DNA from 2 places in the Mesorhizobium sp. W050 genome. Region 1 is predicted to be linked to the other one. Evidence: riboswitches for the same ligand, from Rfam matches in the RefSeq annotation. Region 1 holds a riboswitch; the other holds the start of a gene.

Region 1 (5,072 bases):
CATCACCACGGCGCACCGCCGTGGCTTCGAACGCTTCTATGACCTGCCCGAGCGCGTGCTGCCGCAGGCGATCCTCGATCTGCCGGTGCCGGCGGCCGAGGACGCGCACCGCGAATTGCTGCGCATTTCCGCCCGCGCCCACGGCATCGCGACGTCGGGTGACCTGCGCGATTATTTCCGCTTGTCGCCGGCCGACATGAAGGGCCGGTTGGAGGAACTGGTCGAGATGGGCGAGTTGCTGCCGGTAAACGTCGAAGGTTGGGACAAGCCGGCTTACCTCTATAGGGACGCCCGCCTGCCGCGAAAGATCGAGGCCCGCGCCTTGCTGGCCCCCTTCGATCCGGTGGTCTTCGAGCGCGCGCGCACCGAGCGTCTCTTCGATTTCCGCTACCGCATCGAGATCTACACCCCGGCCGACAAGCGGCAATATGGCTATTACGTGCTGCCTTTCTTGCTCGGCGACAAGATCGTCGCCCGCGTCGACCTCAAGGCCGACCGGCCTGCGAGTGTCTTACGCGTCCACGCCGCCTATGCCGAAGCAGGCGCACCGCCTGAGACCACCGCACAGCTTTTCGAGGAACTAAAGGAGATGCAGGGCTGGCTTGGCCTTGAGCGCATCGAAGTGACGCCGGCCGGCAATCTGGGGCCGGCATTGGCTAGCGAGAGAGATGGCCAACCCTTGCAGCGTCTGTCATAGAGGCCTCAATAAGCCTCGTAGGTTGTGCAATGGCATCGGACAAAGTGCTCGACATGATCCATGGCGCCCTCATTGCGCATGGAATAGATGCAGTCCGCAGAGATAGGGACGTCATGCTCCAATCGAAGCAGCTTCGGTTTGAGGCTGAGGTGTTCGAGACGAGTTCTGACCGGCTGGTCCTGGAAATCTACATTTTTTCTCCGCTGCTTGATGTTCAGCCGGTCATTGAATCCTTTGCTGGCTTCGGCGACACGCGCGAACAGGAACTGAACCAGGCGTTTGAAAAGTTTCTCCGTGGTGTTTTCCATGTGGCCATTGAGGGACTGGCCGATCACGTCTGCGAGACCATGCAGGCCGAAATAGAGCTTTGGCAGCGAAGCAGCGCCAGTTGGAAGATCTGGCGAAAAGATGCCCGCTGGAAAATCTATAGCGGCCCGGTCATTTCCCAGGCCACAACCGAGCTATGCTCGCTGACACCAGGCTATCCAGCATTCTATGCCAAGCTGGAAAAGCTATTCACAGCTTCGGTACCCCCCGGAAGCCATTTTGTCCGGACCTTTCTGGCAGGCTTGAAGGGCACGCTGATTAGTGCCGAAGTCCTTCTGGACAACGCGGTTTGGCATGAGGGACAGAATCTGGCTGTCGGCCATGACTGGGACTATAGCGATGGCTATCAAGCTATCCGACAGGTCATCCTGGCACTGCCGGAAGCCGGGACATGACAGCCCCTGCCGACATCGCCATGTCGTAGCCGTGCGTTGACACCGCCGCCCGCAAAAGCCTAAATCCGCTGCAGACGGTCCCCTGCCCGCAACGGCAAGGGCCAAGAGGGAATGCGGTGCGGGATTTCGGTCCCAAATCCGCGGCTGTCCCCGCAACTGTAAGCGACGAGCCAAGGCCGAAAGCCACTGGGTAACACCGGGAAGGCGGCTAACCAAGGCGACGACCCGCGAGCCAGGAGACCTGCCGTCTGAGACAAAGTATCCGATCGCCTGGCGGGTTTCCGGGCAAGGAGCACGGTTTTTGGACCAGAACAGCAGTTTTTCGGCTGGCACAGCGGACATTGCGTCCGGCGACAACGACGCCCTGACCGGCGTGACCGTCATCGTCTGCGCCTCCTGCCGCGATGAGACCGGTTCCGACGCCCATCCGCGCGCCGGCGAATTGCTGGCTGAGGACACACGCCGCGCCGCTGCCGGCGATATCCGGGTCCGCACCGCCGAATGTCTCGGCAATTGCAAGCGCCGCCTCAGCGCCGCGATCCTGCGCGATGGCTGCTGGAGCTATGTCTTCGGCGATCTGACCGCAACCAGCGGCGCCGACCTCGTTACCGGCGCAAAGCTCTTCGCGACTTCGGCCGACGGCCTCATCCCGTGGCGCGGCCGGCCCGATAGCCTCAAGCGCGGCCTCGTTGCCCGCATCCCACCCCTCGACATGCTGAAGGACTGACGATGAACGCTTCAAACCCGGCCGCCAACCTCTCCCGTGTTCCCTGCACTGTCGTTACAGGCTTCCTCGGCGCCGGCAAGACGACGCTGGTCCGCCATCTCCTGGAAAATGCCGGCGGCAAGCGCATCGCCATCATCGTCAACGAGTTCGGCGACATCGGCATCGACGGGGAAATCCTGAAAGGCTGCGGCATCGACACCTGCCCCGAGGAAAACATCCTCGAACTGGCCAATGGCTGCATCTGCTGCACGGTCGCCGACGATTTCGTGCCCGCCCTCGACAAGATCCTCGCGCTGACACCTAAGGTTGACCACATCCTGATCGAGACCTCGGGCCTGGCTCTGCCCAAGCCGCTGGTCCAGGCGTTCCAGTGGCCAAGCGTGAAGAGCCGGGTGACCGTCGATGGCGTCATTGCCGTGGTAGACGGCCCGGCGCTGGCCGAGGGCCGCGTTGCCAACGATATGAACGCCCTGCAGGCACAGCGCGCTCAGGACGAGACGCTCGACCACGACGATCCGGTCGAAGAAGTCTTCGAGGACCAGATCGCCTGCGCCGATTTGATCATCCTGTCGAAGAGCGATCTAATGGACGCCCCCGGTTCGGCCCGCGCCAACGCCATCATCAATGAACATTCCGCCCGCGCCGTGAAGATCGTGCCGACCGCACATGGCAAGGTCGATCCCTCGGTGCTGCTCGGCCTCGGCCTCGCCGTCGAGGACGACATCGAGAACCGCAAATCGCACCATGACGGCGCCTTCGACCACGAGCATGACGATTTCGACACCTTCATCGTCGACATCCCCTCCATCACCAATCCGGACGAACTGGCCAGGCGCGTCGCCACGGTTGCCGAGGAAGAGAATGTGCTGCGTGTGAAAGGCTTCGTCGATGTCGGCGGCAAGCCGATGCGGCTTTTGCTGCAGGCCGTCGGCCCGCGCGTCAACCATTATTATGACCGCGCCTGGACGGCCGAGGACGATCGCCGCTCGCGTCTCGTTGTCATCGGCCTGAAGGGGCTGAACCGCCCGGCGATCGAGCGTATACTCGCCGGCTGATCTCAGGAGCAATTCCAGGAAAAGTGTGAAACGGTTTTCCCACAGGAATTGCGTAAAAACAAGGAGATAGAGCGGTTCGCCGTTCCGTGAAACGGTGAAACGCACTAAGCCGCGATGCACATACTCGCCACGACCTCCGCCTCGCTCGACGATCTCGCCGAGCCAGTTGATCTCCGGCAGACGCCGGCGGATATCGTGGCGCTGTCCTTCACCGACAGCGACCTCGCCGGCCTCGCGGCGGCCTGGACGGCCGATGCCGTCCGCCTGCCGTCGATGCGGCTGGCGGCGCTGCGCGACCTGCGCCATCCCATGTCCGTGGACCTCTGGATCGACAGCGTCGCCCGCCACGCCAAGGTGATTTTGGTGCGCATCCTCGGCGGCTACGACTGGTGGCGCTATGGCTGCGACCAGCTTGCCGCGACTGCCCGTGCGAACGGCATCAAGCTGGCGCTGCTGCCGGGCGAGAGCCACGACGAGGATCTCAGGCTGATCGAAGCCTCGACGCTGCCGCGCGAGGAGCTGGACGGCCTGCTGGGCTATTTCCGCGAGGGCGGGCCGGAGAATATGGCAGCGCTGATGCAGCGGCTGGCGGGGTTGGCTGGGTCGGATGCGGCGGTTGCAGAGCCGGTCAGCGTGCCGAAAGCTGGCTACTACGAGCCAGGCCGCGGCGTCGTAGGCAAGTTGGATTTGGCCGATGTCGGCGTTCCTTCACACCCCCCTCTGTCCTGCCGGACATCTCCCCCGCAAGGGGGGAGATCAGCCGGCGCGGACCTCGGCACTTTTTCTGCCCAGTCGATAATAGATTCCTCTGCAACATCCCCGATTGGCGAAAGCGTCGATGACAGCGCAATCTCCCCCCTTGCGGGGGAGATGTCCGGCAGGACAGAGGGGGGTGGGCGGGAACTCGGCGCAGACAACATCAACCTTCCCATCATCCCCATCCTATTCTACCGCTCGATGCTGCTGGCCGCCGATGTCGCGCCAATCGATGCCCTCTTTGATGCACTCCGCCAGCGCGGCATGAGACCGATCCCGATCTTCGTCTCCAGCCTCAAAGACCCGACCTCCCTGGCCTTCGTCGGAACCGCGCTGGCCACGCTCAAGCCCACCGCCATCATCACCGCAACGGCCTTCGCTTCCGGTGCCGAACCCGGCGTCGAAACGCTCTTCGACCGCGCCGGCGTGCCGGTCTTACAGGTCATCGTCGCCACCACCCGCCGCGACGTCTGGGACAACAACCAGCGCGGCCTGGCGCCCGCCGACCTCGCCATGCATGTCGTGCTGCCCGAACTCGACGGCCGCATCCTCGCCGGCGCGATTTCCTTCAAGGGCGAGAGCGAGACCGACCCGGCGCTCGGCCACCGCGCCTTCGCCAACCGGCCGGAACCGGATCGCGTGGCGCAAGTGGCGGACAGGCTAGCGGCGTTCACACGGTTGCAGCAGACGCCCCGCGCGACGCGTAAGTTGGCGATCCTCATTCCGGACTATCCGAGTGCGCCCGGCCGCACTGGCTATGCCGTGGGCCTGGATGTGCCGTCCAGCGTGCTGGCCATGCTGCATGACCTGAAGGAGCAGGGCTACGACGTTGAAGGGATTCCGCAAACGCCGCGTGCGCTGCTGGACGCGTTGGAGCGGAGCGATGGTGGGCTGGGGCTGGATGAGTATCTGGACTTCTCAAAGGATTTGCCGGCTGATGCACTGGCTGCAGTCGAGGCGGCATGGGGCGCTCCTTCACCCTCCCCCTTGTGGGGAGGGTCGGTTCGCGACATTCGCGAAGCGGATGGCGCGAAACGGGGTGGGGGTAGCGGTGCACCACCCCCACCCGGCCCTGCGGGCCACCCTCCCCACAAGGGGGAGGGTAAGAGCGGCTT
Region 2 (5,072 bases), 3.2 Mb from region 1:
GCATCCAGCATGCCGCGCACGGCGCGCATGAACGGATCGGGGCCGCAGCAGAAGATTTCGCGCTCGCGGAAATCCGGAGCCAGCAGGGGCAGCCGGATCGCGTCGATGCGCCCCATATGACCGTACCAGCCCTCGCGGCTGGAACGTTCCTCGATCATGAAGCCGAGCGACAGGCCGGGCATATGGCCGCCGAGCAGTTCGAGTTCCTTGCGGAAGATGATCTCTTCGGCACGCCGCGCGCAGTTGACGAAACCGACATCGGTCCATGGCGCGCAGTCGTTCAGCCAGCGCAGCATCGACATCATCGGCGTCACGCCGGAGCCGGCCGAAATGAACAGGTATTTGGCCGCCGGGTGGCTGTGCAACGAGAAGTCGCCCGCCGGTCCATAGGCCTTGACGTGCGAGCCGGGTGCCAGATGGTCGAACATCCAGCGCGTGCCGATGCTGCCGGCCTGCGCCTTGATCGTCACCGCGATCGAAAACGGCCGCGATGGCGACGACGACAGCGTGTAGGTGCGCATCAGCGGCCCGTCCGGTGTCGGCAGTTCCAGCGTCAGGAACTGGCCCGGCTTGTAGCGGAACCAGGTCTGGTTGTCGGAGCGGAAGGTGAAGGTCTTGACGTCGGGCGCCTCGTCGCTGACGCCGATCACTTCCAGCACCTGCAGCCTATCGTTCCACGGCGCCATCTGGTCGAGATGGCGATAGAGCCCAAGATCCGTCATCGCATTCATCCTCTGGTCCCTCTTCGCCTGCTCCAGCTCACGCGACGCTGCGCAGCGCCGGCCGGCCGCCTTCGGCAAGGCGCGGGCCGATGAAGGCCGCGTACCATTCGACGAACTGGATCACGCCGCCCTCGTGCAGCTCCGAATAGGGGCCGGGCTCATAGGCCGGAGACAGGATGCCAAAGGCGTTTTCCTCGACGATGCGGCGGTCCTGGTCGTTGGTCTCCGTCCAGACATGGGTGAGCTCCTCAAGGTTGTAGTCGACCCCCTCGACCGCATCCTTGTGCACCAGCCACTTGGTCGTCACCGCGGTTTCGGTGGCGCTGATCGGCAGCACCCGGAAGGTGACCGCATGGTCGATCAGTATGTGGTTCCAGGTCGCCGGATAGTGGTAATGCATCAAGGTGCCGATGCGGTCGGCGGCAACAGTGTCGGACAGGTTCTTCGTCACCGCGCGCTTTCCGGACATCGTGTAGCTGACGGCATCGCGCAGCAGCGGCGCGCGGGTGGCGCGGTATTGCCCGGCCGGATCGATGCGGAACTTGCTCGGCAGGCCCGCCGCCTCGCATTTCGCCCAGTGCGCCAGCATCTCCGGATCGCTGTCGGCGCCCTGCACGCCGGTCACCGTCGGCGCTTCGGGGAATGTCTTGCACAGCTCCGGATGATTGCCGGCGCAGTGATAGCATTCGCGGTTGTTTTCCCAGACCAGCTTCCAGTTGCCCTTCTCGATGATGGTGCTCTCGAAGGCGACCTTGGCTTCATTCAGCCGGTGCGGCTTGAGGTAGGGCTCTATCATGGCGCGCATCGGCGCAAAGTCGGCAGGTTCTTTCGCCAGGCAGATGAAGATGTAGCCGCCGACGCTCTCGCAGGCGACGGGCTTCAGGCCGAACTGGCTCTTGTCGAAACCGTCGGCCATCTGGCGGGCAAACAGCAGCCGGCCGTCAAGCTCGTAGGTCCACTGGTGATAGGGGCAGACAAGCTTTGCCGCCATGCCCTTCTCAGTGTTGCAGACACGGCTGCCGCGATGGCGGCAGGAATTGTGAAAGGCGTTGATGTTGCCCTTCTGGTCGCGGACCAGCACCACCGGATAATCGCCGATCTGCACGGTGATATAGCTGCCGGGCTTCGGCAGTTCGCAATCATGGCCGATGAACAGCCAGTCGCGATACCAGATGAGCTCCATGTCGAGCTTGAAATAGTCCGGGTCGGTGTAGAAGGGCTGTTCCAGCGAAAAGCCTTGCTTGCGGCCGTTCAGGAGCCTCAGCATGTCGTTGCGCGTATCCATAGTTCTGTCCTCGTGGTTTAAGGACTGAACTTGGTGGTGATGGAGGAAGGATCGGACTCAGGCCGGCGCGGCGCCGGACATGCACTATCCACCTCTTGACCGCCCACCGCGATCAGTCGAGTCTATGCATCTCGGGCTGGTTTCCGGGCTCTGGAGTTGTCCTTGCGGACCATCGCGACACCTTCCCAGGCTCTTGCCCAGTGGTCTCCCGTTGCGACTTCAACTCCACCACCGTTGCGGGGGCAGCGCCGGATTCTGACCGGCTTCCCAATTCTCCGCTGCGTCGTCACGAAGCGGCACCTGAGATGCGATCATCTAATCACGGCAGCGATCGCGACGTCGGCATGAAAGCGACATCATATCCATGCGGCGCGACACGCGCGGCATACGCCCCGCCGACCACCGAAGGGCTGAGATCCTGTCTTGCGGCGCTATCATCGCCGTTTCGAATCGCTGCGGATCCAGTTCCGATCGGGGGCAAAAAGGGCTCAACGGTATCGAAAAGTTACTATTAGCAATCTCTAATCGAACCGAACGGTTCGTTTCTGTTGACAATGCGTGCAGGACGGTGTGAACGACGGCCCGGAAACCGACGCCGGAGCGAACCACTCGGTTCGACATAAGCAACTGAAAACAATACGATAAATGACCATAGAAGAACTTCCTGGCACAATTTCAAGGTGCAGGACCGTGGTCCACACGGAACAACTTCGTGATTGGAAACCAGCCTATGGCTTTCCCACATCGGGGCTGTCCGAACGACGCGAATTCCTCCCAAGACACGCCGCTAGACGGACAGACAAACTGGAGTCCTAAAAATGAAAAAGATCATCCTCACTGCCGCAGCCGTTTTGGCGATCACCGGCAGCGCCTTCGCCGGTAGCGACAATTACGGTTCCAATGGTGCGAACCAGCCAGCCGTCTCGGTCGACAGCTCGTATACGGCTTCCATTCAGAAGCCGGCGCACGCTGACAAGCAGCCTGTCGTTCAGGGCGCCGACCGCGACCTCTACGGCAATCGCTGATCCCGACCAAAGAAGGGCGGCTAACCCGTCGCTCTCGGGATCCCAAAAAATTCAGGAGTATTTGAAATGAAAAAGATCATCCTTGCTGCCGCCGCCGTTTTGGCCATCTCCGGCAGCGCTTTCGCCGGTAGCGACAACTACGGTTCGAACGGCGCCAACCAGCCTGCGATTACGTCGACCGATAGTGGCCATACGGCTTCGGTTGAGAAGTCGGCTCCAGCCGAGCAGGCGCCTGCCCACGGTGCCGACCGTAACCTTTTCGGCCGCTAAAAGCCGGTTTCCAGCACGTGGCGGGCTTATCCGCTGCAGCTGGCGGCATCAGAAAAATTCAGGAGACTAAAATGAAGAAGATCGTTCTTGCCACCGCAGCCGTTCTGGCTGTTTCGAGCGCTGTCTTTGCCGGCAGCGACAATTATGGCTCCAATGGCGCCAACCAGCCGGCCGCTGCCGTCGACACCACCCGCACTTCGTCGACCGGCACCAACTCGGCGGTCTACAAGCTGCTGAACTCGTCGAACGACCAACAGAAGTTCGTTCCTCAGAGCAGCGACAGGGATCGGTTCGGCAACAACTAACAGCCGAAGCTTAAAAAAAGAGCGGCGGGCCTGGCCCGCCGCTCTTTTTTCATGCCTGTACGACGCAGCTATCTCAAGCCGCCTTCACTTCCACCGGCTTGAGCGAGAAGGAGTGCCCATCGGCGTCGAAGATGTGCAGGTCCCCGGCATCCGCGGTCAGTCGCAGCTTTGCCCCGCGCTTGACCTCGACATTGCCGGGCAGCTTGGTCACCAACGGCAGGTCGGCGCGGCCGATATCGACATAGACAAGCTGCACCTCGCCGAGTTGCTCGACATAGTCCACCACGCCCTCGAAAAGATATTCCGCGCCGGTGGCGGCCGACAGATCCTCCGGCCGCACGCCGAAGCTGACTGCCGCACCCTTTGCTGACGCCGGCGTTGCGATCGGCACCGTTGCCTTGCGGCCGCCGACATGGCTGACGATTGTCGGGTTGCCCGTCCTGTCGATTGTCGCCGGCAGGATGTTCATGGCCGGCGAGCCGATGAACTGGGCAACGAACAGATTGCCGGGCTTCTTGTAGAGGTCCATCGGCGTGCCGACCTGCTCGATATGGCCGTCCTTCAGCACGACGATGCGGTCGGCGAGCGTCATCGCTTCGACCTGATCGTGGGTGACGTAGATCATGGTCGTGGCAGGCATCGATTCCTTGAGCTTGGCGATCTCGATGCGGGTCGCGACGCGCAGCGCCGCGTCGAGATTCGACAGCGGCTCGTCGAACAGGAACACTTTCGGATTGCGCACGATGGCGCGACCGATGGCGACACGCTGGCGCTGGCCGCCCGACATCGCCTTGGGCAGGCGGTCGAGATATTTGGTCAGCTGCAGGATTTCGGCGGCCTGCCGCACCCGCTTGTCGATCTCGGCCTTGCTTTCCTTGCCGATCTTCATCGAGAAGGCCATGTTGTCGTAGACGGTCATGTGCGGATAGAGCGCATAGGACTGGAACACCATGGCAATGCCGCGCTTGGAAGGCGGCACGTCGTTCACCACCTCGCCGGCGATCTTCAGCTCGCCGGAGGTGATCTCCTCAAGCCCGGCGATGGACCGCAGCAAGGTCGACTTGCCGCAACCCGACGGGCCGACGAAGACGATGAACTCGCCCGACTTTATGTCGAGGTCGATGCCGTGGAGAATGTGCAGATTGCCGTATGATTTCTTCACCTGTCTCAGCGTGACATCGGCCATAATTTCCTCCCAGTGATTTCCCTAGAGAACCTGGATTTCCTCAAAAAATCCAGTTTCGTCAAAAACTCAGTCGATGCGCCCGAACCAGGCGCCGTAGCCGCCGAGGCGGATGGAACCTGTGCCGGATTGTCCCGAAAAACCGTGCCCGGCCAATGGCAGCAGCGCCTGACCACCGAGATCGACCTCGGCCGGCTTGCTGGCCAGATTGAAGACGCAGACGATCTGCTCATTGCCCTCACGGCGGGTGAAGGCGACGGTGTCGCCCTCGCTTTCGATGAA

What was found. Region 1 has a riboswitch for cobalamin ahead of ACYG9Y_RS07620 (DUF1636 family protein). Riboswitches for the same ligand answer to the same signal wherever they lie in the genome.
Region 2: another riboswitch for cobalamin. It lies ahead of ACYG9Y_RS22955 (aromatic ring-hydroxylating oxygenase subunit alpha); the one in region 1 lies ahead of ACYG9Y_RS07620 (DUF1636 family protein).

Annotation. Positions count from the first base shown of each region.
Region 1 covers NZ_JBTTIH010000001.1:1,594,008-1,599,079, reverse strand. The annotation lists gene ACYG9Y_RS07630 (winged helix-turn-helix domain-containing protein) at 1-697, shown strand, start outside; gene ACYG9Y_RS07625 (DUF6348 family protein) at 727-1,419, shown strand; cobalamin riboswitch at 1,478-1,682, shown strand; gene ACYG9Y_RS07620 (DUF1636 family protein) at 1,721-2,146, shown strand; gene cobW (cobalamin biosynthesis protein CobW) at 2,149-3,201, shown strand; gene cobN (cobaltochelatase subunit CobN) at 3,316-5,072, shown strand, end outside.
Region 2 covers NZ_JBTTIH010000001.1:4,773,973-4,779,044, forward strand. The annotation lists gene ACYG9Y_RS22950 (FAD-binding oxidoreductase) at 1-722, opposite strand, end outside; gene ACYG9Y_RS22955 (aromatic ring-hydroxylating oxygenase subunit alpha) at 760-2,007, opposite strand; cobalamin riboswitch at 2,125-2,326, opposite strand; gene ACYG9Y_RS22960 (DUF680 domain-containing protein) at 2,826-3,032, shown strand; gene ACYG9Y_RS22965 (DUF680 domain-containing protein) at 3,099-3,302, shown strand; gene ACYG9Y_RS22970 (DUF680 domain-containing protein) at 3,374-3,607, shown strand; gene ACYG9Y_RS22975 (ABC transporter ATP-binding protein) at 3,681-4,793, opposite strand; gene bglA (beta-galactosidase BglA) at 4,860-5,072, opposite strand, start outside.